DNA from 4 places in the Pannonibacter tanglangensis genome. Region 1 is predicted to be linked to each of the others. Evidence: predicted binding sites of a transcription regulator. Region 1 holds the regulator's gene; each other region holds the start of a gene.
The links. The regulator PhoB, encoded in region 1, activates phosphate uptake and scavenging genes when phosphate is short. The targets are predictions, from matches to a motif close to TGTCATNNANCTGTCAT.
Positions count from the first base shown of each region.

Region 2: the regulator PhoB is predicted to act here: its motif matches at 5,531-5,547, upstream of GWI72_RS10650 (PhoX family protein).
Region 3: the regulator PhoB is predicted to act here: its motif matches at 2,549-2,565, upstream of GWI72_RS02475 (UDP-2,3-diacylglucosamine diphosphatase).
Region 4: the regulator PhoB is predicted to act here: its motif matches at 3,692-3,708, upstream of ugpB (sn-glycerol-3-phosphate ABC transporter substrate-binding protein UgpB).

Region 1 covers NZ_JAABLQ010000001.1:2,508,839-2,516,226, reverse strand. Annotated here, with positions in the region: gene pstA (phosphate ABC transporter permease PstA) at 1-340, shown strand, start outside; gene pstB (phosphate ABC transporter ATP-binding protein PstB) at 390-1,151, shown strand; gene phoU (phosphate signaling complex protein PhoU) at 1,187-1,897, shown strand; gene phoB (phosphate regulon transcriptional regulator PhoB) at 1,933-2,631, shown strand; gene GWI72_RS11165 (GcrA family cell cycle regulator) at 3,052-3,594, opposite strand; gene GWI72_RS11160 (aspartate aminotransferase family protein) at 4,023-5,225, shown strand; gene argF (ornithine carbamoyltransferase) at 5,230-6,153, shown strand; gene GWI72_RS11150 (Hsp33 family molecular chaperone) at 6,164-7,147, shown strand.
Region 2 covers NZ_JAABLQ010000001.1:2,387,114-2,394,501, reverse strand. Annotated here, with positions in the region: gene GWI72_RS10675 (ABC transporter permease) at 1-524, opposite strand, end outside; gene GWI72_RS10670 (ABC transporter permease) at 538-1,479, opposite strand; gene GWI72_RS10665 (ABC transporter substrate-binding protein) at 1,806-3,341, opposite strand; gene GWI72_RS10660 (DUF418 domain-containing protein) at 3,673-4,782, opposite strand; gene GWI72_RS10655 (TetR/AcrR family transcriptional regulator) at 4,865-5,506, shown strand; gene GWI72_RS10650 (PhoX family protein) at 5,626-7,388, shown strand, end outside.
Region 3 covers NZ_JAABLQ010000001.1:526,089-533,476, reverse strand. Annotated here, with positions in the region: gene GWI72_RS02485 (threonine ammonia-lyase) at 1-577, opposite strand, end outside; gene GWI72_RS02480 (glycosyltransferase family 4 protein) at 642-1,703, opposite strand; gene GWI72_RS02475 (UDP-2,3-diacylglucosamine diphosphatase) at 1,700-2,503, opposite strand; gene GWI72_RS02470 (OmpP1/FadL family transporter) at 2,746-4,056, opposite strand; gene GWI72_RS02465 (fumarylacetoacetate hydrolase family protein) at 4,503-5,348, shown strand; gene GWI72_RS02460 (TRAP transporter substrate-binding protein) at 5,430-6,521, opposite strand; gene thiD (bifunctional hydroxymethylpyrimidine kinase/phosphomethylpyrimidine kinase) at 6,518-7,330, opposite strand; gene GWI72_RS02450 (hydroxyethylthiazole kinase) at 7,371-7,388, opposite strand, start outside.
Region 4 covers NZ_JAABLQ010000005.1:763-7,022, reverse strand. Annotated here, with positions in the region: gene ugpE (sn-glycerol-3-phosphate ABC transporter permease UgpE) at 1-762, opposite strand, end outside; gene GWI72_RS19835 (ABC transporter permease subunit) at 773-1,654, opposite strand; gene GWI72_RS19830 (extracellular solute-binding protein) at 2,043-3,353, opposite strand; gene ugpB (sn-glycerol-3-phosphate ABC transporter substrate-binding protein UgpB) at 3,873-5,183, shown strand; gene ugpA (sn-glycerol-3-phosphate ABC transporter permease UgpA) at 5,276-6,160, shown strand; gene ugpE (sn-glycerol-3-phosphate ABC transporter permease UgpE) at 6,173-6,260, shown strand, end outside.

The sequences.
Region 1 (7,388 bases):
CTCGAAGATGCAGGCCGTGTTCCACCACGTGCTGCCGCTGGCCATGCCGGGCATCATGACGGGCACGATCATCGGCATGGCACACGCCCTCGGCGAGACCGCACCGCTCCTCCTGATCGGCATGGTGGGCTTCATCGCCTCCAACTATCCCGACGGGGTCACGGCCGGCTTCCTGTCGCCGAACTCGGCCATGCCCGCCCAGATCTACGAATGGGCCAAGCGTGCGGACCCGGCCTTCTACGAGAAGGCCTGGGGCGGGATCATCATCCTGCTGGTCTTCCTGCTGGCCATGAACATCGTGGCGATCATCCTGCGTCGCAAGTTCGAACGCCGCTGGTAAGGGAACCGCGACCATGAACGACATGTCTGTTACGACAAAGGCAGCTGCCATGACTGATGCGAAGATTTCCGCCCGCAAGGTTCAGGTCTATTATGGCGAGAAGCACGCCATCAAGGACGTGGACATCGCGATCCAGCCGCGTTCGGTCACGGCCTTCATCGGCCCGTCGGGCTGTGGCAAGTCCACTTTCCTGCGGTGCCTCAACCGCATGAACGACACGATCGACATCTGCCGCGTCGAGGGCAACATCTCCATCGACGGCGAGAACATCTACGACCCCAAGGTCGATCCGGTGCAGCTGCGCGCCAAGGTCGGCATGGTGTTCCAGAAGCCGAACCCGTTCCCGAAGTCGATCTACGAGAACGTGGCCTATGGCCCGCGCATTCACGGTCTTGCCCGCAAGAAGTCGGAGCTGGACGAGATCGTTGCCTCCTCGCTGCAGAAGGCCGGCCTCTGGAACGAGGTCAAGGATCGTCTCGACGGCCCGGGCACCGGCCTGTCCGGTGGCCAGCAGCAGCGCCTGTGTATTGCCCGCGCCATCGCCGTCAGCCCGGAAGTGATCCTCATGGACGAGCCGTGCTCTGCGCTGGACCCGATTGCCACGGCCAAGGTCGAGGAACTGATCGACGAGCTGCGCGCCAACTACACGATCGTGATCGTGACCCACTCCATGCAGCAGGCCGCCCGCGTGTCCCAGCGCACCGCCTTCTTCCACCTCGGCAATCTCGTCGAGGAAGGCGCGACGCAGGACATCTTCACCAACCCGCAGGACAAGCGTACGCAGGACTACATCACCGGTCGCTTCGGTTAAGGTCCAGTTGTTTCCAACGCGAGAAGGATTTGAACATGTCCGAGCATACCGTCAGTTCCTACGATGAAGAACTGCGCGAGCTGGCTGGCCGTGTGGCCGAGATGGGTGGCCTCGCCGAGGCGCTGGTCAACGACGCCGTGACCGCCCTGCTGTCGCAGGATCTGGAAAAGGCCCACAAGACCATCCTGCAGGACGCGCGTCTCGACGAGCTGCAGCAGGAGATCGAGGCGAAGTTCATCCGCATCGTCGCCCTGCGCCAGCCGATGGGCCAGGACCTGCGCGAGATCATGGCCGCCGGTCGCATCGCCAACGACCTGGAGCGGGTCGGCGATCTTGCCAAGAACATCGCCAAGCGCGTCATTGCCATCGACGGCGACCTCAACTCCAAGAAGGCCGCCTTCGGCGTGGAGCACATGTCCGAACTGGCGCTGAGCCAGCTCAAGGCCGTGCTTGACGCCTACACCAGCCACGACGCTGCGGCAGCCCAGGCCGTGCGCGAGCGTGACGACGAGGTGGATGCGATCTACACCTCGCTGTTCCGCGAGCTGCTGACCTACATGATGGAAGACCCGCGCAAGATCACCCAGTGCGCGCATCTGCTGTTCTGCGCCAAGAACATCGAGCGCATCGGTGACCATGCCACCAACATCGCCGAGAACGTCTACTTCATGGTGACGGGCAAGCAGCTGCTGGAGGCTCGCCGCAAGATCGATGAAACCGGCCTCGCCGACATCGAGAACGCCTGACGCGGTCACCCGCGTCCGATTGCTGGAGCGTATGAATGCCTAAGGTTCTCATCGTTGAAGACGAAGAGCCGCTGAGCCTGTTGTTGCGCTACAATCTGGAAGCAGAAGGCTATTCCGTGGAGGCCTGCGCCCGCGGCGATGAAGCGGAAATCCGGCTGCGCGAGAGCCAGCCGGACCTCCTCTTGCTGGACTGGATGCTGCCGGGCCTGTCGGGCATCGAGCTGTGCCGGCGCCTTCGGGCGCGGGCAGAGACCGAGCGCCTGCCGGTGATCATGCTGACGGCCCGGGGCGAGGAAGCCGAGCGCATCCGCGGGCTCGCCACCGGTGCCGACGACTATGTCGTCAAGCCGTTCTCGATCCCCGAGCTGATGGCGCGCGTGCGCGCCATCCTGCGGCGGGCCCGGCCCGAGGTCGTGTCGACGATGCTGCGCTCCGGCGACATCGAGCTTGACCGCGAGACCCACCGCGTCCGCCGCAACGGCAAGGAAATCCATCTCGGACCGACCGAGTTCCGCCTGCTGGAGTTCCTGATGACCTCGCCCGGCCGCGTGTTCTCGCGCGAGCAGCTGCTCGACGGCGTCTGGGGGCATGACGTCTATGTGGACGAGCGGACGGTCGACGTGCATGTCGGTCGCCTGCGCAAGGCGATCAACCGCGGCAAGGTGAAGGATCCGATCCGCACCGTCCGCGGCGCCGGATACGCCTTCAACGACCAGTTTGCGGTCGCCGGCTGACGCTGCGTCTTGTCATCGACTGGCGAAACATCGCCGCTGAGCCCGCCTCCGGTGGGCTCAGGCTGCTGACAAACCCTGTATCGTCATCCCGGACGAGAGCGAAGCGGAGATCCGGGAGCGGAGAGCCTGGGTCTCTCCCGGGTTCGCTGATTGAAATATGGAGGCCTCGCCCCTCCGGTCCCGGCTCGGCGCTGCGCTTGGCCGGGATGACTTCGGAGAGGGCGAGCTTTGTCATCACATCAAGCCCAGCCCGCTTCTGGCGGGCTTTTTTGTTGCCAGTTGTCTCGCCTGACGTCGGGCCGCTTGGGCGCATCCCGAGCGTAAAAGCAAAAGCCCGCCGGGCGGAGGCGCGGCGGGCTTCGGGTTGGGTGGGGCGACCACGGACTGGTTGGCCACCCCGAAACGGTCGGCAGCTGGCGCTCAGGCGCGGGCCAGCTGCTTCTTGTCCTTGTCGCGGCGACGGTCATTCACCGGCTGATAGGCGATGCGGCAGTGATGCGCGCAATAGGGCACGCCCGGATCGGAGTGCCGGCCGCAGAAGTAGAAATCCTGCGAGCTCGGGTCGCCGATCGGCCACTTGCAGGTGCGCTCCGTCAGCGTGAGGATGGTCGCCCGTTCCGTCATCGGCACGATCTCGGCAACCGGCGCGGCTTCGGGTGCCACCTCGACGGCGACGTCCTCGACCGGGTCCATCTTCAGCGCCGTCGCCCCGCGGCTCTGCGCCGCAGGGGCCTGGGCCGGACGCGGCGTTGCGGCCGGCGTCTGGGGCGTCGGCGTGCGTGCCCGCCGCGGCTTGGCCGCCGGGGCCACCGCCTTGGCGCGACCGGACAGCCCAAGGCGATGCACCTTGCCGATCACCGCATTGCGCGTGATCCCGCCGAGCTCGGCGGCGATCTGGCTCGCGCTCAGCCCGTCAGTCCAGAGCTTCTTCAGGAGCTCCACGCGTTCGTCAGTCCAGCTCATCCGTCACACCCCGTCGTTGCCGGCCGCAGATCCGAATTGAAGGCAGTAACCAAGTGTTAAGGCACGCGTGTTCCACGCCCCTCTTGGCATATCCAGTATGATTTGGTGATCTACAGCACGAGATGTCGTATCCGACAGGCAGGACAGTACAATGGCGGCCAAATCCGAGGCAAGGATACGGACAACATGAACCGGGGACGAAACGACTTTTCCCCAGATTACGCCGCGGTTGCCGCGGGCTTGCTGAGTGGCTGAAATGCGCCATTTGCATTGACAGGCAAGGCGATGCGCGGTGTATAAACAGCGCTCATTGTCTGTGCCGCCTGTTCGGGCGGCACAGTTCGTTTTGGCATCCCTTTCAACCATCCCTGAACCGGAGAGGTTTTCCGGGACAAGACGTCCCGGACCCCGCATGAGGAGTTGAGCATATGACGGCGTCGGCACTTTTCGGCACCTACGCTCGGGCGGATCTTGATTTCGTCCGTGGAGAAGGCGTGTGGCTGGAGACGTCCGACGGGCGCCGATACCTCGACTGCGGATCCGGCATCGCGGTGAATGCCCTCGGCCACTCCCATCCCCATCTCGTCAATGCGCTGAAGGCGCAGGCCGAGAAGCTGTGGCATGTCTCCAACCTCTACAAGATGGAAGGCCAGGAGACGCTTGGCCGCCGTCTGGTCGAGGCGACCTTTGCCGACCGGGTGTTCTTCACCAACTCCGGGGCGGAGGCGATGGAAGCCTGTTTCAAGACCGCCCGGCGCTATCACTATGTGAACGGCCATCCGGAGCGGATCGACATCATCACCTTCGAGGGCGCCTTCCACGGCCGCACCATCGCGACCATCGCCGCCGGCGGCCAGGCCAAGTATCTCGAGGGCTTCGGCCCGAAGGCGCCGGGCTTCCTGCAGGTTCCGGCCGGCGATCTGGACGCGCTCAAGGCCGTCATCGGCCCGACCACCGCAGCCCTCTGCATCGAGCCGGTGCAGGGTGAGGGCGGCATCCGCGAGATCCCGGTCGAGTTCCTGCGCAAGCTGCGCGAGATCTGCGACCAGGAAGGCATCCTGCTGATCTTCGACGAGATCCAGACCGGCGTCGGGCGGACGGGCAAGCTGTTTGCCCATGAATGGACGGGTGTCAGCCCGGACCTGATGGGCGTTGCGAAGGGCATCGGCGGCGGCTTCCCGATGGGCTGCTGCCTCGCGACCGCCGCAGCGTCCGCCGGCATGGTTCCCGGCACCCACGGCACCACCTTCGGCGGCAACCCGCTGGCGATGGCCGTCGGCAATGCGGTGCTGGACGTCATCCTCGAGCCGGGCTTCCTGGAAGAGGTCCAGCGCAAGTCGCTGCTGTTCAAGCAGCAGCTCGCGGCCGTCATCGACGCCCATCCGGGCGTGCTGCAGGAAATCCGCGGCCGCGGCCTGATGCTCGGCCTGAAGTGCGTCCGCCCGAACACGGACGTGCTGGTCAAGCTGCGGGCCAACGGCCTGCTCGCCGTGCCGGCGGGCGACAACGTGCTGCGCATCCTGCCGCCGCTGACCATCTCCGACGAGGAGATCGGCGAAGCGGTTGCCCGCATCGAAGCCGCTGCCAAGGCCGTCGAGGCCGACCTCGCTGCCGCTGCAGCCGGAGCCTGAGTTCATGTCCCAGTCCCTGCGTCATTTTCTGGATCTCACCGATTTCGAGGGCGACGAGCTGCGCGCCATCCTGGATCTCGGCCGCAAGCTGAAGCGCGAGCGCAATGGCGTGCGCCGTGGCGAAGGTCCGCTGGCCGGCAAGGTCCTGGCCATGGTCTTCGAGCAGCCCTCGACCCGCACCCGCATCTCCTTCGACGTCGGCATGCGCGAGCTTGGCGGCGAGACGCTGATGCTGACCGGTGCAGAAATGCAGCTCGGCCGCGGCGAGACAATCGCCGACACCGCACGCGTGCTGTCGCGCTTCGTCGATGCCATCATGATCCGCATCCTGAGCGAGAGCGACCTGCAGGAGCTTGCAGCCAATGCCACCGTTCCGGTGATCAACGGCCTGACCAAGCGCTCGCATCCCTGCCAGATCATGGCCGACATCATGACCTTCGAGGAGCACCGGGGCTCCATCAAGGGCAAGTCCGTGGCCTGGACGGGCGACAGCAACAACGTGCTGGCCTCCTGGATCCACGCGGCGCCGCGCTTCGATTTCGAGATGCGCATCGCCACGCCGAAGGAGCTTGCGCCGCCGGTGGAGCTGATCGCCGCCGCCCGCGCCAAGGGCGCCTCCATCGTCGTGACCGACGATCCGTACGAGGCTGTGAAGGGCACCGACTGCGTCGTGACCGACTGCTGGGTCTCGATGGGCGACGATGATGCCGAGACCCGCCACAACCTGCTCGGGGCCTATCAGGTCAACAGCCGGCTGATGGGCGAGGCCCGGTCCGATGCCCTGTTCATGCACTGCCTGCCGGCGCATCGCGGCGAGGAAGTCACCTCGGAGGTGATGGACGGGCCGAACTCGGTGGTGTTCGACGAGGCAGAGAACCGTCTGCATGCGCAGAAGGGCATCCTCGCCTGGTGTTTCAACGGCGTGTGAGGGCAGGCCCGTGGCATTTGACATCGAAGCCTATGGTCTGAAGGCGGCCGGGCCGGACGCGGTCCGCCCCTTCACCGTCGATGGTCTGGACGTGCGCGGCCGCGCGGTCGCGCTCGGCCCGATGCTGAACCAGATCCTCGACCGGCATGCCTATCCGGCCCCGGTCGCCCGGCTTCTGGGCGAGGCGATTGTGCTCACCGCGCTGCTTGGCACCGCCCTGAAGTTCGACGGGCGTTTCACCGTGCAGACCCAGTCGGACGGACCGGTCAACATGCTCGTGGTCGATTTCACCGCTCCCGGCTCGATCCGGGCCTATGCCCGGTATGACGAGCAGGCCTTCCGGCCGGGCGGTCCGGGCGAGGGCGCCGACCCGGCCACCCTGCTCGGACGCGGCCATCTGGCGATGACCATCGACCAGGGCAAGCACATGCAGCGCTATCAGGGCCTGGTCGAGCTGGACGGCATCTCGCTGGAAGAGGTGGCCCGTCGCTACTTTGCCCGCTCCGAACAGATCCCGACGGAAGTCCGCCTCGGCGTCGGCCGCCTGTTCACCCGGCGGGACGGCCAGTCGCCCAGCGAGACCTGGACGGCGGGCGGCATCCTGGTCCAGTTCCTGCCCGAGGCACCCGAGCGGATGCGCCAGGCCGACCTGCACCCCGGCAACATGCCGGAAGGCACGCAGGCGCACACCATTGACGAGGACGATGCCTGGATGGAGGCCAAGAGCCTTGTCGGCACCGTCCGCGACGACGAGCTGACCGACCCGGAGATCACCGTCGAGCGGCTGCTCTTCCGCCTGTTCCATGAGCGGGGCGTGCGGATGTTCGACGCCCAGCCCATCCTCGACCGCTGTCGCTGCAGCCGGGAGAAGATCGAGGCGGTGCTCGAGAACTTCTCCGCCGAGGAACGGACCGACATGGTCCAGGACGGCCGGATCATCGTCACCTGCGAATTCTGCAGCACCCGCTACGAGTTCAAGGCCGAGGCGGTCTGAGGCCTGCGACAGCTGGCGACAATTCCCTGATTGCCGCGCCGACCCCGGCGGGTCTAGGCTGACCCCGGGACAGCCCGTCCGGTCATGCGATCCGGCGCGCCCTGTTCCGCAACTGGCGTCGGGAACAGGGGATCGAGCGGGTGCTTCAGGCTGTCGAGACACGGGAGAACGCACTCCCTGAGCAGGGTCGGTCCGGACCGGACGGCCCCGAGGGAGACGGGCCAGCGACCCTTTCCGATCC
Region 2 (7,388 bases), 120 kb from region 1:
GGAAGCTCGCGGATGACCAGCGTTGCCGCACGCACGACACGGGCGACGCGCGGGGCATAGACGATGGACAGCGCCAGGATCAGGTTTGACAGCGAGCCGCCAAGGACCGCCACCAGCGAGATCGCCAGAAGAATGTCCGGGAAGGCCATCATCGCGTCGACCAGCCGGCTGACCGGCGCGTCGAGCTTGCGGAAGAAGCCGCCGGTGAGCCCGAGGATGATGCCGATGACCGAGGCCAGCACGGCGGTGCCGATGCCCACGATCAGCGACACCCGCCCGGCGTAGATGAGCCGGGTGAAGACATCGCGGCCGAACTCGTCGGTGCCGAACCACCACTCGGCGCCGGGCGGCTTCAGCCGGTTGCGCACCGACATCACGCCCGGATCGTGCGGGGCGATCAGGTCGGCAAAGACCGCGGCAAAGACGACGACCGCGAGAATGGCAAGCCCGAGGGCCACCGAACGGCGCTGGATGAGCACCTTGAAGAGGCTGGGAGCGGCACCTGCCGCCGAAGCACCGGCCATGACACGCTCCTTTTCAGTATTTCACGCGGGGATCGATGGCCAGGTACAGCATGTCGATCAGGAAGTTGACGAAGACATAGAGGGCCGCGACGACGATCAGCGCCCCCTGGATGGTCGGATAGTCGCGCCTGAGCACGGCCCCCACCACCAGCGAGCCGATGCCGGGCAGGTTGAAGACGCGCTCGGTGACGACGGCCCCGGAAATGAGCAGCGCGAAGGTGAGGCCCACCACGGTGACGATCGGGATCAGCGCGTTCTTGAAGGCATGCTTCAGGACGACGCGGGATTCGCTCATGCCCTTGGAGCGGGCGGTGCGGACGAAATCCTCCGACAGCACGTCCAGCATCGAGGCGCGGGTGAAGCGGATGATCAGCGCGGAGTTGACGATCCCGAGAACGATGGCCGGCATGATCAGGTAGGTCATGCGCTCGCCGAAGCTCGCCTCCGGCGGACCATAGCCGGACACCGGCAGGAGGCCGAGATTGCTGCCGAGCTGCTGCTGGATGATGAGGCCGAGCCAGAAGGACGGCACGGAGGCAACAAGGATGGCCGTCGACAGGGTGCCCTGGTCGAACAGCGAGCCGCGGGTGTAGGCGGAGGCAATGCCGACCGGCAGGGCGATGGCGACGGCGATCAGGATCGAGAACAGCGTCAGGAACACGGTGGGTTCCGCGCGGGCGATCAGCACGTCGGCAACCGGCTGGTTGAAGAAGATGGAGGTGCCGAGATCGCCGCGCAGCACGTCGGCGATGAAGGCAAGATACTGCACCAGGATGGGCTGATCGAGACCGAGCTGGCTGCGCAGCGCGGCAATGTCCGCCGCCGTCGCTTCCGGTCCCAGCATCAGCGCCGCCGGATCTCCGGGCGCCAGCCGGACAAGCACGAAGACCAGCGTCAGCACGATGAAGATCACCAGTGCCATGCCGGCAAATCGCTTCAGGATGTAGTTGGCCATGGGCGGGACCTCTGGCGGTGAAACTTGGTTTCCAAGGCGACGCCGACGATCTGTTCATCGGCGCTGCGGAACGTCTGGCGATGGTCCTTGCCCCGAGCCCTCTCCCCCCTTGAGGGGGAGATGCCCCCGGCAGGGGGCAGAGGGGGGGATGCGGACTTTCCGACTTTCGAGAGGCAGCTTTGCGTTGACGCGCTGCTCCCCCCCTCTGTCTGCTGTCGCAGACATCTCCCCCTAAAAGGGGGGAGAGGGCCTGCGGCCGGCTTGCAGCGCAGGGTGTCGGTCGGCCTCCCCGCCATGACAGCGGCGGGGAGGCCGCGACTGTCAGGTCAGTTCCCGAGCTTGGCGTTCCAGAAGAACGGCCACGGGGTCAGGGTGACGCCGGAGAGGTCCTTCTTCTTGCCCATGACGGCATTGAAGCCGCCAACCTTGTAAAAGGGCACTTCCTCGTAGACGAGCTTCTGCAGCTCGGCGAAGGCAGCCTGGCGGGCGACCGGATCGCTCTCGCCGGTCAGACGGGCGTAGACCGCATCGCGGTTGGCGCTGACCCAGCCGATCGGCGAGTTCTCGACATAAAGGTTGGTCAGCGTCGGCTCGGGCAGGAACGGCGAGTGGGTGATGTAGATGTCCCACAGGTCCGGATTGCCGCGACGCTCGATCAGGGTGGCCCATTCGACGACGTCGAGCTGAACGGTGAAGCCGGCGGCTTCCAGGTTCATCTTGGCCACTTCGGCCATCTTGAAGTGGAACTCGTACTGGCGCGAGGTCAGGATGCGCAGCGGCTCACCCTTGTACCCGGCCTTGGCGAGGATTTCCTTGGCCTTTTCCGGGTTGGCCTGGGCGTAGAGCTCCTTGCCTTCCTCGTTGTTCCAGGGGAACTGCTCGGGGAACAGGGCTGCGTCGACGACGAAGTACTTGTCGTCGCCAAAGGCGGCGAAGAGCATGTCATCGGGCGACAGGGCGGCCTGTACGGCCTGGCGGATGCCGAGGTTGGTGCCGATGCCCTTCTTCAGGTTGAAGGCAAACAGCGGCCAGCCGAACGGACGCAGCAGCACCGGCTCGACGCTGGCGCTCTCCGAAAGACGGCCAAAGGCTTCGGTCGGCAGGCTGTCGGCGAAGGCGAACTGGCCCGAGATCAGGCCCTCGACGCGGGTGTTGGCATCCGGAACCGGAACGAAGCGGATCTCGTCCAGCGTCTGGGCGCGGGCGCCGGCGCTGCCGCTGGACGGCTCGCTGCGGGACTTGAAGCCGTCAAACTTGCCAAGCTGGATGTAGCGGTCCGGCGCATGCTCGATCAGCTTGTAGGGACCGGTGCCGACAGTGGCCGACAGCTTCTCGCCCAGGATCTCCTGCGGCACCACGATGGCGGCGGAGTTGGAGAAGGCAAGCAGCGACAGCAGCGGCGAATAGGGCTTGTTCAGCTTGATGACGACGACGCTCGGACCTTCGGCCTCGATGCTGTCGATCATGCCGGCGACGGACTTGCCGCGGGCCGCCACGGTCGTCCAGCGCTTCAGCGCGGCGACAACGTCGGCGCTGTCCATGGCCGAGCCGTCGTGGAAGGTGATGCCCTCGCGCAGCGGGATCTTGTAGGTCTTGCCGTCTTCCGAGATGAAGGGCAGCGATTCCGCCAGCAGCGGGGCCACGTCCCAGTTCTCGTCGAAGGTGTAGAGCGTCTCGTAGACATGCTGCGTGACGATGCTGACGACATCGGCCGTGGACATCATCGGGTCAAGGGTGGGCGGCTCGCCGATGATGGCGACGTCGATCTTGCCGGCAGCAAGGGCAAGGGCCGTGGAGCCAAGGAACGCAGCGAGGGAGAGCGTTGTGATGCGACCGGTGCGGCCGGTGAGGGTCCGGATCATGTCATCCTCCAGGAAGGTTTCATTATAAGAGAATGTATGTTGTTGCAGTGAAATGCTGGCAGCGACGCGAGACGCTGTCAAGCGCCTGCGCGCGGTCCGGCGCAAGCCGACGCGCTCCGCAGCCACGGCCGCAGGGCTGTCATGAGGGGGCAGGGACGGGAGAAACCGGGGAATTGCCGCGCTTTTCGCAGGCGTCGCCGGCGGTCGTGCGCCGGCTCAAAAAAATGCAACCGGCCCTGCGGGGGGCACCGCAGGACCGGTTACGCCGGAGGCAGGCAGCGGGGGTGGGGAACCTGGACAATCGCCGCCATGCCCTCGACCTCTGCGTGTGTCAGCGGCTGCCTGTGATGGCGCGCAGGACCTCTTCGAGGGGCCCGCGCCGGAACCAGATCTGCCAGACACGAAGAAACAGCATGGTGAGGAGAACGACGAGCAGGGCGACCGCCAGATAGCCGGCAGAGCCGAGGTGCGGACCGAGCGCCAGCCCGTAGCCCGAGACGAGGGCCCCGCCGATCACGCCCTGCAGCACGTAGGTGGTGAGCGAGTTTTGTCCCGTTGCGACAAAGGCCTGGGGGAAACGGACGCGACGGGCCAGTTCGACAATGGCGACAAGATAGGCGGTCGACAGGAACAGCGCGCCGATGGGGCCGAGACCCATGCCGACAATCGCCAGGGTGGAGGGTGTGTCGGCCTCGAACCCGGCCTCCGCAAGGGCATAGCCAAGGCTGATGCCAAGCCCCGCGAGCGCGATCGGGACACTCCGTCGCCGCAGCCACAGGTAGCAGGCATTGTCCTGGCCAAGCAGGCCCGCCCGCGCGCCCGCGAGCCCGAGGCAGAAGGCGGCAAAGGCGGCCGGACCGTTGAACAGCACGACGACGCAGAAGGTGGAGGGCCAGTCGAGCTGCCGGTAGGCAACCGCATCCAGGAAGGTCGTGATCTCCGGGCCGTCGCCGATCTCGCCAAACCCGGTGAGATACAGTGCGCCGAGGCCCACATAGGCAAGCGCGGCAACCGGGACCATCGCCAGCGCCAGCCTGACAAGACGCCGACCCGACCAGCCGAGGACCGGCCACACCAGCAGGCCGAGGAGCGCGTAGAGGACCAGAATGTCGCCGGTGTAGACGAAGAGCGCATGCAGCACGCCAAGCCCCAGCAACCCGGCAAGGCGGCGGGCATATCGACCGGAAAACGCCACCCCGTCCCGCGCTGCGGCCGCCTGCTGGCCGGCAATGCCCCAGCCGAACATGAAGGCAAACAGCGGGAAGACCTTGCCTTCCAGCAGCCACACATTGGCGAAATAGACGATCTCGTCGAGCCCGGTCGGCGCGCGCAGCGGCTCGGGCGCATCATAGATCGCGACGACCGGCAGGTTCACGATGCAGATGCCGACCAGCGCAAAACTGCGCAGAAGATCGACTTCGGGGTTGCGGGGGGCGGCCATCGCGCTATCCTGACTTGAGCAAGCGCTCAAGTGAATATTGAGCGCCTGCTCAATTGTCAAGGGCTGCAACCAGGAGGTTGGGATGGCCATCGGGGAGGGGCTCGCGACTGTGCCGGAGGCGCAGGCACGGGTACGGGCACGGGCGCGGCGAACGGGGGACGAACGCCGGGCGCTCATGATCTCGGCAACGGCGGACCTGTTGCTGGAGCGCGGATTCGGCGGCACGAAGACGCGGGATGTGACCGACCGCTGTGGTGTCGGGACAGGCCTGCTCAACCATTATTTCACCTGGTCGGAGCTGCGTGCCCATGCCTTTGCCGAGATCTATGCCGGCGTGGTGGCCGACCAGTTCCGGGCCGATGTTCCGGCGCTGCAGCTGATCGACGGCTACCTGCGCACCTGCTTCATCCCCGAGGCGGTTCCCTTCCTGCGGCTGTGGCTGGAGGCGACGGAGCTGGCGGCCACGGACCGGCTGCTGGCCGATGAACTGGACCGGGCGCAGCGCGCCTTTCTTGCCGGCCTGACGGAACTGCTGCAGCGGCTCAACCGGGAGGCGGCGTGGGGGCTGCCCGATCCGGCGGCAACCGCGCTGCGGCTGTCGGCCATGCAGGACGGCTTTGCCGGGCTGGTGCTGTGGGGCTATCCCGGCCTGGATGCGGCCACCGCCGAGGCGCATCTGCGCCGGATGCTCGACCTGGAGCGGCAGGCCGGCCGGCAGGGCTGACGCAAGGCCGGCCATGCGGGGCACCGTCATGGCAGTGTGACGTAACGTCGTTACGCAAGTGAGGGGGCGGCGGGAGACCAGACCTGCCCTCCCATCAAGCCAGCTACCGGAGGCCAGCCATGACCGAGACCACCCCGTCCAGCCTGTCGTTTGACGCCTGGGACGAACTGCAGACGCCGCCCCCTGCCGTCACCGACTTTGACCGCGTGGTCGAGGCTGCCCTGTCGCGGCGCGGCTTTCTCGGCGGCATCCTCGCCATGGGCTCGGCGGCGGCCGCCATGGGAAGCCTTGGCGCGCTGATGTCGAGCACCTCGGCGGAGGCCCAGACCGCAGCCCAGACGGCGGGGCAGGGTGCAGGTCAGGGTGGACGCTTTGCCTTCAAGCCGGTCGCCATCGCCACCGACGGCACCGTGCATGTGCCCGAGGGCTACACCTGGAAGGTCCTGGCGCGCTGGGGCGATCCGCTGTTTTCCAGTGCGGCGCCCTTCAGCCACGAGACCGGCGGCGAGGCGGCCTCGGCCGATCAGGTGTTCGGCGAAAACACCGATGGCATGGAGCTGTTCCTGATCGGCAACCGCCAGGTGATTGCCGTCAACCACGAATATGTGAACCCGGAAATCAACCTGCCGAAGACGGACAAGGGCACGCCGGCGAGCGCCGAAGACGTGATGAAGCTGCAGAAGCTGCAGGGCGTCACCGTCATGGAAGTCGCGGAAGGCGAGAACGGCTGGGGCATCGTCGTCGACAGCCCGTTCAACCGCCGCATCACCCATCTGACGCCGATGAAGATCTCCGGTCCGGCCGCCGGCTCCGACCTTCTGAAGACGGAAGCCGACCCGACCGGCACGCAGAGCCTCGGCACCTTCAACAATTGCGGCGCCGGCAAGACCCCGTGGGGCACCTATCTGACCTGCGAGGAAAACTTCAACGGCTACTTCGGCACCACCGACGCGGCCTTCAAGCTGCCGGATGACTACAAGCGCTACGGCATCGTCGCCGAGACCCGCTATGCCTATGAAAAGTTCGATCCGCGCTTCGACGTGGCGAAGAACCCGAACGAGCCGCGCCGCGCCGGCTACGTGGTCGAGATCGACCCGTCCGACGCCAGCTCGACCCCGGTGAAGCGCACCGCGCTCGGCCGCATCAAGCACGAGAACGCGGCCGTCGTGATCGCCCGTGACGGGCGCGTGGTCGTCTACATGGGCGACGATGAGCGCGGCGAGTTCCTCTACAAGTATGTCTCCAACGACGTCTACGTGCCCGGTGGCGACACCTCCAAGCTGCTCGACGAAGGCGTGCTCTCTGTCGCCAGGTTCTCCGACGACGGCACCGGCGAGTGGCTGGCGCTGACCCCGGAAACGACCGGCATGGCGGCGGACGAGATCGCGGTCTTCACCCGTCAGGCGGCCTCCAGGGTGGGGGCGACCACCATGGACCGTCCGGAATGGGTCGCGGTCAATCCGGTCGCCATCGAAGCCTATTGCTGCCTGACCAACAACACCCGCCGCGGTGAAGTGAAGGACGGCAAGATGCGCACCAACGCTGGCGGCGACGAGATGACCGTGAATGCGGTCAACCCGCGCGAGAAGAACCAGTATGGCCAGATCGTGCGCTGGTATCCGGACCAGGAGGACCATGCCGGCACCGCGTTCCGCTGGGACCTGTTCCTGATGGCCGGCAACCCGGTGGTGCACAAGGACAGCGCCTATGCCGGCTCGCCGAACATCAACGAGGGCAACATGTTCAACTCGCCCGACGGCATGATGTTCGACACCACCGGCCTGCTGTGGATCCAGACCGATGGCGAGGACACCAACGAGGGCGACTTCGCCGGTCAGGGCAACAACCAGATGCTGGCCGGCGATCCCGTCACCGGCCGCAT
Region 3 (7,388 bases), 2.0 Mb from region 1:
CAATGCCGCTGGCAAGCCCGCCGCCGCCGGTGCAGGCCACGACGGTGGCGGGAACCAGCCCCATCGCCCGCGCCTGCGCGGCGATCTCCAGCCCGACGGTCCCCTGCCCCGCAATCACGCCCGGGTCGTTGAAGGGGTGGATGAACGTGGCGCCCGTCCGCTCGACGATCGCGGCCGCAATCGCATCCCGGTCGTCGCGGCCCCGCCGGTAGGTGATCACCTCGGCGCCAAGCTCCCGGGTGCGCCGCAGCTTGATCGCCGGCGCATCCTCCGGCATGACGATGGTCGCTGCCATGCCGTGGAGCCGCGCGGCCTCTGCGACGCCCTGGGCATGGTTGCCGGACGAACAGGCCACGACACCCCGCTGGCGTAGCGCCTCGGGGATCAGGGCGATGCGGTTGCAGGCGCCGCGAAACTTGAACGACCCCGTGCGCTGCAGGGTCTCCGGCTTGACGAGCACAGGGCGTCCGGCCCGCGCATCCAGCGCCGGAAAGCGCAGCAGCGGCGTCATCGTCGCAAGGCCGCTGAGGCGCTCGCGCGCCTGAAGGACCATCTCGAGGGTCGGGGTCTGATGCATGTCGGCCTCCCTGGACACCCGGACAGGCCTAACAGGCCGGAGCGACAGAGACAACCGCCCCCGTTCAGGCCGGAGCGGGCGCGCCGGGCAGCGGGCTGTCGGCCACGGACCGGCCGATGAGATGCGCGGCCTCGGCATTGTCGAGGAACTGCCGCGTGCTGTTTTCCCAGGAGAACTGAAGCGCTGCCTCGCGGCAGAAGTCGCGCGGCACGTCGAGCGCCGCCAGCGCCGCTTCGCGCAGGTCCGCAGACAGGACGCCGGCCCCGGTCTCGCCGATGACGTCGAGCGGCCCCATGACCGGAAAGGCCGCCACCGGCACGCCGCAGGCCAGGGCCTCAAGCAGGACATTGCCGAAGGTGTCCGTCAGCGACGGAAAGACGAAGACATCGGCGGCGGCATAGTGGCGGGCCAGATCCTCGCCGAGCTTGGCCCCCGTGAACAGCACGTCCGGATAGGCCCGGCGCAGCGTCTCCAGCTGGGGCCCTTCGCCGACGACCACCTTGGTGCCGGGCAGGTCGAGATCGAGGAAGGCGGTGATGTTCTTCTCCACCGCCACCCGCCCCACGTTCATGAAGATCGGACGCGGCAGGTCGGCCGGGAGCACGCTGCCCTCGTAGGGCCGGAACAGGTTGGCATCAACGCCGCGCGACCAGCGCATGAGATGCGTGAAGCCGCGGCCGGCCAGATCGTCCTCGAGCGAACGCGTCGCCACCATGCAGCCCTGACCCGCATTGTGGAAGCTGCGCAGCCAGGCATAGGTCCAGTCCAGCGGCACCGGCAGGCGGGCCGACAGATACTCCGGAAACCGCGTGTGATAGCTCGTGGTGAAGACCTGTCCGCGTTTCAGGGCAACGCGCCGGGCGAGAAGGCCGAGCGGGCCCTCCGTCGCGATATGCAGGTGATCGCAGGCAAAGCCGTCGATCAGCCTTTGCACCTGCCGGCGCGTGGTGAGCGACAGCCGGATCTCGGGATAGGTCGGACAGGGCAGCGTCCGGAACAGCCGGGGGGTCAGCAGCTCGACGCGCACGCCCATGCGCTGCAGTTCGTCCGCCGTGCGTTCCAGCGAGCGCACGACCCCGTTGATTTGCGGATGCCAGGCATCCGTCACGATCAGGACAGAGGTCATGCGGCGACCGGCTGCTCCTGCGCGGGGCCAGCTGACGTTTCCGAAACGGCGCGTTCCACCCATCGGATCACCTCGAACGTCCCGTCGTGATGCTCGGCCACGGCCGTGCAGCTTTCGACCCAGTCACCGGTATTGATGTAATGGATCCCGTGCGTCATGTGGCTGGCGGCGTGGTGGATGTGGCCGCAGATGACCCCATGCGTGCCCTGGCGGCGGGCCTCGTCGGACAGCGCCTCCTCGAAGCGACCGATGAAGCTCACGGCATTCTTGACCTTGAGCTTGGCCCAGGCGGACAGCGACCAGTAGGTCAGGCCGATGCGCCGGCGCACCATGTTGACGGTGGTGTTCAACGCCAGGGCCGTCACATAGGCCTTGTCGCCGAAGAAGGCGAGCCACTTGGCATGCCGGATGACCACGTCGAACTGGTCGCCGTGAATGACAAGATACTGCCGCCCGTCCGCCGAGGTATGGATGACGCTGTCCACCACCTCCACGCCGCCGAAATGGGTGCCGAGGAAATCGCGCAGGAACTCGTCATGATTACCCGGAATGTAGACGATGCGGGCGCCCTTGCGCGCCTTGCGCAGGATCTTCTGGATGACGTCGTTGTGCGCCTGGGGCCAGTGCCAGGCCCGCTTCAGACGCCAGCCGTCGACAATGTCGCCGACGAGGTAGACGGTTTCCGCATCGTTGTACTTGAGAAAATCGAGCAGCAGGTCCGCCTGGCAACCGCGGGTGCCGAGATGGACATCGGAAATGAACAAGGCCCGATAATGCCGCGCTTCCTTCCGCGCTGTCATCGCCCGCACTCCATGTAAGGATCGAGAGCCTTAGACGCGATTCAGGTATCAGGAATATGACAAATGGCGGAAACCCGACGTTTCCGGGCCCCGTCGCCGCGCTGGCGCCCCGTTTGGGGGCCGGAATGTGACAGCAACCTTAACGGCTGCAAGGCGGATGTGACACGGCCGGCGCCACCGGAGGCCCCAGCGAAAAGGGGCCGGCGCTTGGCGCCGGCCCCCCTGTCAGCCAGTCTGGCCGCTCAGTGCTTGCCGCCCCAGCGGTAGCGGAAGGAGGCGGTGAAGATGTTGACGTTGCTGTCGGCGCTCGCCGTCAGGCGACCCACAGCCGGGTTGTAATCCTGGTGACCCGGGCCGATGTTGATCTTCGTGCTCTCCGGGATGATGTGGGTGTAGCCGAGATCAAGCGACATGTTCTCCATGACCTTGTAGCTCAGGCCGGCGGAGAGCCAGTAGCGGTTGTTGTCCGGCAGGCGGGCGGAGCGGATCTTCTCGTCGATCGGCGACAGCTCGTAGGCCAGACCGGCACGCAGCGTCAGCTTCTCGTTGTAGTCGTATTCGCCACCAAGGGCAAAGAACCAGCCGTCGTTGTAGTTGAACTTCAGGTCCGGCGTCGCCATCGTGCCGGACTTCGGCTTGGTGTGGATGGTGCCGAGGCGGCTCCAGTTCGTCCACTCGACCGTACCGGCCACGCGGAAGGCATCCGTCACGCGCTGCTTGACCGAGAAGGTCAGCATCTCCGGCGTCATGGTCGCGGCCGTGATCCCGGTGGTGGAGGCTGCGAACGGGGTTCCGGACGGCAGCAGCACGCCCGCCGGCTGGATGTATTCGCCGTCAAGCTTGTGCGAGACCGCGGAGCGGAAGCCGAGGCCGAATTCGGTGCCTTCGACCGGCTTGATGGTCACGCCCGCGTTGAAGCCGAAGCCGATGTCGTCGCCCTTCACTTCGGCGGTCTGCGCGGAGGCGGAGAGCGGGAAGGCGGACTTCAGGCGGACCTGCAGGTACTGGATCTGCACACCCGCGCCGACCGAGATCATGTCGTTGATCTTGTAGCCGACGGTCGGGTTGATGTTGACCGAGAACACTTCCGAGGACCGGTTGTACCACTTGCCGCCCCAGCTCGGGCTCGGCTTGGTCGCCAGGCCGAAGGGCGCCGTGACCGACAGGCCGACGAACAGGCTGTCATTGACCTTGTAGGCATTGTAGCTCGCCGGGATCCAGGCGTCCGAGCCGATGTCGCCGGTCTTGCCCGAGGCAGAGCCGATCCACGGCACGGCGCCGCGCGTGAAGTTGTAGTCGAGCTCGGCGCTCGGAAGGATCAGGGAGCTGTGCGATTCAAACGTGATGCCGTCGCCTGCCCCGGTGATCGTGGCCGGGTTCCAGAAGATCGACGAGATGCTCGGCCCGGTGGTGCCGTTGCCGGCAAAGGACATGCCCTGGTAGTAGCCACTCTGCTCACGCAGCGCAAAACCACCGGCCTGCGCCTGGCCGGCCACCGCGATCAGGCTCAACGCCGAGCCGCACAGAGCAGCAGCCTTAAGTGCACGGTTCATATCTGAGTTCCCTCCCATTAAGTCAGGATCCAGCCCTGCCAAGCTTTCACCATTGATCGCAGGATCAGGAAAACACGTAGCAAGTGCAATTGCGAAAATCGGCAGGCGGGAATGGCTGCCAAGTCTGCTGCAGCGCAGCAATCAACTCGACGGAAACCGCCGTCTTGGTCAGCCGGCTTCCGATAACGTCAATTTCCGGTGGTTCGCGACATTTCTTGCAGGGGCGCGACGCGAAACACTTCATTTGCACAATTTTTAGGCAAATCAGCCTCGACACAGAACAGACATATTTTCGCCTCGGGCGTTGCGAAACTGCAACAATCCGGCCGCACCCGGACTGCCGGTTTCCTGGTCCGGTGACCTTGCATCGGCAGGCAGACGCATGAGAATGGCGCCCAGCCTGCGCGGGTCCGCCAGGCGCTGCACGAGGTCAGAAGAGGGCAAAAATGAAACTGTGTCGATTCGGAGAGGCAGGCGCGGAACGGCCGGGCCTCATGGCCAGCGATGGCAGCCTGCGCGATCTGGGCGCCATCATCGGCGACCTGGACGCCGCCGCCTATGACCAGCCGGTGCTCGACCGCTTGCGTGCCCTCGACGTGGCAACCCTGCCCGAGGTCAAGGGTCCCGTGCGCTTCGGCCCGCCGATCCACCGCCCGGGCCATTTCATCGCCATCGGGCTGAACTACGCCGACCATGCGGCGGAGTCCGGCATGCCCGTGCCGGCCGAACCGGTTGTCTTTTCCAAGGCGCCGAGCTGCATCAGCGGCCCGAACGATCCCGTCATCATCCCGGCCGGGTCGACCAAGCTGGACTGGGAAGTGGAGCTGGCCTTCGTCATCGGCCGGCGCGCCTGGCAGGTGAGCGAGGCGGAGGCCCTGTCGCATGTGGCCGGCTACCTGATCTGCAACGACATTTCCGAACGGGCCTGGCAGATCGAGGGCACCGGTCAATGGATCAAGGGCAAGAGTGCGCCGACCTTCGGACCGCTCGGCCCCTTCGTCGTCACCGCCGACGAGATCCCCGACCCGCAGGCCCTCGACCTGACCCTTGACCTGAACGGCGTGCGCACCCAGACCGGATCCACCCGGACCATGATCTTCCCCGTTGCCACCCTCGTCAGCTTCCTGTCGCAGCTGATGGTGCTGGAGCCCGGCGACGTGGTGACGACCGGCACGCCGCCGGGCGTCGGGATGGGCAAGAAGCCGCCGCTCTATCTCAAGCCCGGCGACGTGATGGAACTCGGCATCTCCGGTCTCGGCACGCAGCGCCAGGTGGTTGTCGCCGGGAGCTGACCGGAGCCCGGAACGGGCTGCGGCCGGCCCCGCATGGCACCGGCCGCAGTCATCCTCCACGCGCCCGGACAGGGGCCGACGTCAGGCCCCGTCGCGGGCGGACAGGAAGCGCTGCACGGAGACACGGCTCCACGGCGCCAGCCGCGCGATGGCGGCCGCATAGCTCTCGTAGATGCGTCCGGACAGCGGGTCCCTGGTGGCAAAATCGGCCAGCACCGCAGCGCTTTCCTTGCGCAGCCCGGCCAGCACGTCGTCCGGATAGAAGCGGACGTCGACGCCGTCCTTCTCCTGCAGCGTCGCCAGGGAACCGGCGTTCATCCACTCGCTCTCGGTCAGGGCCAAGGCATTCTCGGCGCGGCAGGCCTCAAGCACGATGGCCTGCAGCTCGGCCGGCAGCCCGTCGAGCGCTGCCTTGTTGAACAGCGCCTCGCCCGTGCCGTTCGGCTCGTGGAAGCCCGGCGCGTAATAGTACTTCGCCACCTTCTGGAACCCCATGGCCTGATCGCTCCAGGGCCCGAGGAACTCGGTCGCGTCGATCACGCCGGACTGCAACGCCTGGAAGATCTCCCCCGGCGGCAGCGCCACCGGCGTCGCGCCGAGCCGCCGCAGCACCTCGCCGCCGAGCCCCGGCATGCGGATTTTGAGGCCTGCCAGATCATTCAGCGACGTGATCTCGCGCTTGAACCAGCCGCCCATCTGAACGCCGGTGTTGCCGGCCATCACCGGCTTGATGCCAAAGGGGGCATAGAGCTCGTCCCACAGCGCCTGGCCACCGCCCTGTTCGATCCAGGTCATGTGTTCCAGCGGCGTCAGACCGAAGGGAATGGCGGTGAAGAACACGGCGGCCGGCATCTTGCCCTGCCAGAAGAACGAGGCGGTGTGCCCCATCTGGGCGGTCCCGCCCGCAACCGCATCGAGCACACCGAGCGCCGGCACGAGTTCACCGGCCGCAGACAGGCGCACCCGCATGCGGCCGCCGGAGAGGGTCTCGATCCGGTCGCAGATCCGCTGCGCGGTCACGCCGGGGCCTGGCAGGTTCTTCTGCCAGGAGGTGACCATCTTCCAGTCGATGGTCGCGTTTGCCCGCACCAGCGACGGAGCGGCAAGGGCGCCCGTGGCGGCTGCGACGCCGAGGCCAAGGGCCCGGCGGCGGGAATAGGTCGAAGTCGTCATGCAGATGCCCCCCAGAATGCGTGGAAATGATGCACGGGCCCATGTCCCGAGCCGATTGTGAGCCGGTCGGAAGACCGGATCGCCGCGGTGACATAGGCCTTGCCGGCCGCCACCGCCTCGGCGAGCGGCAAGCCCCGGGCGAGCCCGGCCGTGATCGCCGATGACAGGGTGCAGCCCGTGCCATGGGTGTTGCGCGTCTCGTGCCGGGGCGCGCTCAGCCAGGTCTCGGCCCCGTCGCCGGTAAGCAGGCAGTCCTCGCTGGCCGGCCCCCCGCCATGACCGCCCTTCAGCAGCACCGCCCTTGCCCCGAGCCGCAGCAGCGCCTGCGCCTGGTCGCGCATCGCCTCGCGCCCTTCGGCAACGGAGGTCTCGAGCATGCGCGCGGCCTCCGGAAGGTTGGGCGTGATCAGCGCGGCTCTGGGAAGAAGATGCTCGATGATGACGGCCACCGCCTCGGGAACGAGCAGCGGATCGCCGGAGGCTGCGACCATCACCGGATCCAGAACGACGGCCTGCATGCCATGCGCATCCAGTCCCTCTGCCACGGCGCGGATGACGTCAGGCTGCGACAGCATGCCGATCTTCACCGCGTTGACGGCCAGATCCCCGAGAACGGCATCCATCTGCGCCCGCACGAAGGCCGGGGGCACGTCGTGGATCGCCGAGACACCATGGGTGTTCTGCGCCGTCAGCGCCGTCAGCACGCTGGCGCCATAGACGCCGAGCGCCGAGAAGGTCTTCAGGTCGGCCTGGATCCCGGCGCCACCGCCGGAGTCGGAGCCTGCAATGGTAAGGGCAATCGCGGTCATGCGGGTTTCCCTGAGGTGGTGGAGAAAGAGGGGGCCGCGCTCAGGCGAGGCGCAGGTG
Region 4 (6,260 bases), on a different contig from region 1:
GATCGTCAGGGCAAAGGCTTCGTTGTAGTCGGGGATCTGCGAGCCGATCCAGGACAGCAGGATCGTCTTGATGCCGCGCACGAGGGTGAAATAGGCCTCGTCATTGGTCATCAGCGTGGGCCAGAGATACTGGTTCCAGCCATAGACGAACATGATGATGAAGATCGCCGCGATCATGGTGCGGGAGATCGGCACCAGGATGTCGAGGAAGAAGCGGACGGGGCCGGCGCCGTCGATGCGGGCGGCCTCGACCAGTTCCTCCGGCACCGAGCGGAAGAATTGCCGGAAGTAGAAGGTGCCCGTGGCCGAGGCCAGCAGCGGCACGATCAGGCCGGAGTAGCTGTTGAGCATGCCGAGGCCCTGCACCACTTCGTAGGACGGCAGGATGCGCACCTCGAGCGGCAGCAGCAGCGTCGTGAAAATGATCCAGAAGAACAGGCTCGCCAGCGGCAGCCGGAAGTAGACCAGCGCATAGGCCGCGATCATCGACAGGGCAATCTTGCCCACGGCGAAGCCGACGCCGAGGATCAGCGAGTTCATCAGCATCGTCGTGCCGGTCACCTGACCGGTGAAGCCGCCCTGGTGCGTCAGGACCTTGGTGTAGGTCGCCACCAGCTCGTCGCCCATCGAGAGCATCAGGCCGTTCTGGTGGATCTCGATGGACGAATGGGTGGAGGTCAGGAACGCCATCACCACCGGCGCGATCATGAAGAAGGCGCCGAGGATCAGGAGCAGGTGGTCGAACGGTCTGACGCGGGACATGACGGGCTCCTCAGCCGTAGTGGACACGCCGCTCGATGAAGCGGAACTGGGCCATGGTGAGCAGCAGCACCACCACCATCAGGATCACCGACTGGGCCGACGAGCTGCCCAGGTCGTTGGAGCGGAAACCGTCGAGATAGACCTTGTAGACCAGCGTGACCGGATTGTTGGCCGGTTCGTTGCGGGTCACGATGTCGATGATCCCGAAGGTGTCGAACAGCGCGTAGGTCATGTTGATGATGAGCAGGAAGAAGGCCGTCGGCGCCAGCAGCGGCAGCGTCACGGTCCAGAAGCGGCGCAGCTCCGAGCGGCAGTCGATCGCCGCCGCCTCGCGCAGATGCTTCGGGATGGCCTGAAGCCCGGACAGGAAGAAGATGAAATTGTAAGGGATCTGCTTCCAGACGGCGATCACCACCATGGCGAAGGCGGTGTCGTAGTAGTTGACGCCGACGCGCATGTCCCAGCCGAAGACCGCGGCCAGATCCACCAGCGGCCCGATGTGCTGGTCGAAGAACATGATGCCGATCAGGCCGGCCACCGGCGGCGCGATGGCATAGACCCACATCAGCAGGGTGCGGTAGGTCGAGGCGCCGGTCAGCACCGCGTCGGCTTTCACGGCGAGCACGAGCGCGATCGTCAGCGACAGGAAGGTCACGATCAGCGTGTAGAAGACAGTGAACCGGGCAATGCGCAGATATTCCGCCGATCCCAGCACCATCGCGTAGTTTTCCAGGCCCACGAAGGTCGCGCCGAAGCCGAACGGGTCCTCGATGTAGAAGGAGGACTGGATCGCCTGGGCGGAGGGCCAGTAGAAGAAGATGAAGATGATCACCAGCTGCGGCGCAAGCAGAAGGTAGGGCAGCAGCGGCGAGGAGAACTGGGCGCGCTTCATGGGCTTGCTCGCGGATCTGGCGGGCGTCCTGGACCCGGTGGGCCGGCAGGACGCGGAACGGACGACAGGATGAACGGCCGGGCATGGCCCGGCGTTCAGCATGATCCCCCCGAGTTTCGCTCGGTTTCCGTCATTCCGGACAAGGTGAGCGTTCAGCGAACCGCAGATCCGGAATCCAGCGCGTCAGTGCGAGCGCACGCGAACCCAAAGACAATGCAACGCAAAAAGCATGCGCTTGATCGGGTCCGTCGCGCTTCGCGCGGCTGACATCTGGATCCCGGCTCGTCGCTTCGCTTTCGCTCGGCTTGGCCGGGATGACGGGGGTAGGTTACTCGGCAGGTCGAACGGCCGGGCATGGCCCGGCCGTTGTCTCACTGGCAGGATCAGATCAGCCGGCGGTCTTGGCGAAGCGGGCGAGGATCTGGTTGGCCTCGTCCTCGATCGTCTTGAAGGCGTCCTCGACCTTGGTCTGGCCGGAGAAGACCTTGCCGAATTCGCGGTTCATGACGTCGCGGATCTGCGGGTAGAAGCCCATGCGGTAGCCCTTCGACCACTCGCCGCCCGGCAGCATCAGCTGCTTGATGCCGACTTCCGCGGCCGGCGTCTGCTGGTAGTAGCCGTCCTTCTTGGCCAGCTCGTAGGCGGCCGAGGTGATCGGCACGTAACCGGAGGTCTTGTGGTACCAGTACTGGATGTCCGGCGAGCTCAGGAAGTGGAAGAAGTCGGCCGTGCACTTGTTCTCCGCGGCCGGCTTGCCGGCCATGGCGAACAGGGCAGCGCCGCCGATGAAGGAGTTGGTGCCGGCGCCCTTGATGCCTTCCCAGTAGGGCAGGAACGTCGCGCCGAACGGCATGGTCGCGGTCTTCTGCAGGCCGCCGAAGGAGCCCGACGAGCCGATCCAGAGAGCGACCTTGCCTTCCTCGAACGGCTTCTGGTTCTCGTTCCAGCCGGCGCCGAAGAAGCCGAACAGGCCCTGGTCCTTCCAGGCCACGAGCTTTTCAAACATCTTGCGCTGTTCGGGGGTGTTGACGAGGATCTTGGTGCCTTCCACGCCGCTGAAGCCGTTGCTGTTGGTGGCAAACGGCAGGTTGTTGCGGGAATGGAAGTTCTCGACCATCTGCCACGGCAGGTGCGACTGGACCAGCGGGATGAAGCCGGCATCCTTCAGCTTCGGGGCAATCGCCTCGAACTCTTCCCAGGTCTTCGGGGCCTCGACGCCGGCCTTCTTCAGCGCATCGACGTTGTAGTACATGATCGGCGCGGACGAGGAGAGCGGCATGCCGACGAACTTGCCGGCCGCATCGGCGTAGAAGTAGCGCACGCCCTGAATGTAGTCGTCCGCCTTGAACGGGTAGCCGGCCTCGCGCAGCAGGTCTTCCGCGGCAACGGTCGCGCCCTTGGCGTTGATGATGGTGGCCGCGCCGGCGTCAAACACCTGCAGCACGTTCGGCTGCTGGCCCGAGCGGAAGGCCGCGATGCCGGAGGCCAGGGCCTCTTCGTAGTTGCCCTTGGAGACCGGCGTCAGGACGCAGGCCGACTGGGCCGCGTTGAACTTGGTCGCCAGCTCGTTCAGGATCTCGCCGTTCCGGCCACCCATGCCGTGCCAAAAGCTGATCTGGGTTGCGGCGAAGGCGGGGGCAGAGAACCCGGCGAGGGCAGCCGCGGCAACGGTACCGGCGACGAACTTGCGGAAAGACATGGAACACTCCCTGATTGGAATGGGCTGACGCGCGCCCGGAGGCGCGCAGCCTGTCGCAGCGCGGCCAGACCGGACGGCTCGATGGGCGACGACTGCGTAGTGTTTTCATATGAACGCGTGATGTCGTCGTGACGAATATTCGACGACAGTCGCGTCACCAGCCCCTTCCCGTGTCACCGGCATGCAAAGCCGGCCTGCAGGGCCGATTGTTACAGGGCGGTTACAATGGAATTTCGTGGAACGGGATGAAACATCGTCGAACCGCGCCCGGATTTACACGGAATGGCAGGTTCTTGCTGCGTCGCACCGTACCCGGGACGCTGCGGGGGCATTGTCGACGTCATCGAACTGTCGTACAACTTTCATATGAACGACATGCGCCGTTCATATGAAAACAATAAGCAGCGCAGGGACACGCCAGCCGGCACATTTGCCGGCCCGGCAGACGGTTCCAAGCGCTGTCCGGGCCAGACGGCCCCTCAACTGGGAGCAGGAAACACAATGGCTACTCGGCATCTCATGGCCAGCCTCGTCGCCGCCGCGACGCTGGCAGGCACCTCGACCTTCGCCTTCGCCGCGACCGAAATCACCTGGTGGCATGCCATGGGTGGCGAGCTCGGCGCGAAGCTGGAAGGCGTCGCCAACGCGTACAACGCGTCGCAGAGCGACTACAAGATCGTGCCCGTCTACAAGGGCTCCTACGCCGAAACCCTGACGGCGGCCATTGCCGCGTTCCGTGCCGGCCAGCAGCCGCACATCGTCCAGGTCTTCGAGGTCGGCACCGGCACCATGATGGCCGCCAAGGGCGCCGTCTATCCGGTCTACCAGCTGATGAAGGACGCCGGTGAAGACTTCGACCCGAAGGCCTTCCTGCCGTCCGTCGTGGGCTATTACACGGACACCGAGGGCAACATGCTCTCCATGCCGTTCAACTCGTCCACGCCGGTGATGTATTACAACAAGAACGTCTTCACCAAGGCCGGCCTTGATCCGAACACCCCGCCGAAGACCTGGGAAGACGTTGAAGCCTTCTCCAAGAAGATCATGGAGTCGGGCGCGGCGAAGTGCGGCTTCACCACGGGCTGGGTGTCCTGGGTCCAGACCGAAAACTTCTCGGCCTGGCACAACCAGCAGATCGGCACGCTGGAGAACGGCTTCGGCGGCCTGAAGACCGAACTGACCTTCAACAACCCGCTCGTTGCCAAGCACTGGGGCAACCTGAAGACCTGGCAGGACGCCGGCATCTTCCAGTATGGCGGCAAGGGTGGCGGCAACGACGCTCCCCCGAAGTTCTACTCGCAGGAATGCGCCATGTACATGAACTCCTCCGCCTCGCGCGCGGGCGTTCTGGCCAACGCCAAGGACTTCGAGGTCGGCATCTCCATGCTGCCGCACTACGCCGACGTGAAGCCGCAGAACTCCATCATCGGCGGCGCCACCCTCTGGGTGCTGCAGGGCAAGGCGGACGCCGAGTACAAGGGCGTTGCCGACTTCTTCTCCTACCTGTCGTCGCCGGAAGTGCAGGCACAGTGGCACCAGGACACCGGCTACCTGCCGATCACCCAGGCGGCCTATGAGCTGAGCAAGCAGCAGGGCTTCTACGAGAAGAACCCGGGTGCCGACGTCTCGATCAAGCAGATCACGCTGAACGCTCCGACGGCCAACTCCAAGGGCCTGCGCTTCGGCAGCTATGTCCAGATCCGTGACATCATCGACGAGGAGTTCCAGCAGGTCCTGAGCGGTGCCAAGACCGCCGACGTGGCCCTGAACGACCTGGTCAAGCGCGGCAACGCCCTGCTGCGCGAATTCGAGGCGGCCAACGCCAACTGATCCGTCCGGATCCAAGATGCCCGCGTCCCGGTCGGCCAGTCTGGCCACCGGGGCGTGGGTCTTTCTGTTCGCCGCGCGACCGGGTGTCCAGCATGCAAACCAAACGCACGATCTTCCCCAACAAGGCCCTGCCCTATCTCCTGCTGGCGCCTCAGCTCGCGATCACGAGCGTGTTCTTCTTCTGGCCGGCCGGACAGGCAATCTGGCAATCGTTCCTCCGCGAGGATGCCTTCGGCTTCAAGACCACCTTCGTCGGTCTGGCGAACTACACGGCGCTGCTCTCCGATCCCAACTACATGAGCTCGCTGCAGGTGACGGCCGTGTTCTCGGTCTGCGTGGCAGTGCTGTCGCTCGGCGTCGCCCTTGCCCTTGCCGTTGCGGTCGACCGCCTCATCCGCGGGGCAAGCGCCTACACGACGTTGCTGCTGTGGCCCTATGCCGTTGCCCCGGCCATTGCCGGCGTCCTCTGGTGGTTCCTGTTCAACCCGACCATCGGCATCCTGCCCTACATGATGGAAATGGTGGGATATGACTGGGATCACTCCCTCAACAGCACCGACGCCATGATCCTGGTGATCATCGCCGCGAGCTGGAAGCAGATCTCCTACAATTTCATCTTCTTCCTCGCCGGCCTGCAGTCGATCCCGATGTCGCTGAAAGAGGCGGCAGCGATCGACGGGGCCGGGCCGTTCAAGCGCTTCTTTACGATCACCTTGCCGCTCCTGTCGCCGACCTCGTTCTTCCTGATGGTCGTCAACGTCGTCTATGCCATGTTCGACACCTTCGGCATCATCCATGCCACCACCGAAGGTGGCCCGGCCCAGTCGACCAACATCCTGGTCTACAAGGTGTATTCGGACGGCTTCATCGGCCTGAACCTCGGGTCGTCGGCGGCCCAGTCGGTCATCCTGATGGCGATCGTCATCGTCCTTACCTTCATCCAGTTCCGCTATGTCGAGCGGCGCGTGGCCTACTAGGACAAGCCCGTCATGGTCGAAAACAAACCCTGGCTCACTGCCCTTGCCCACCTGGTCCTGATCCTCGGGGTCATCGCGGTCGCGTTTCCGGTCTATGTGG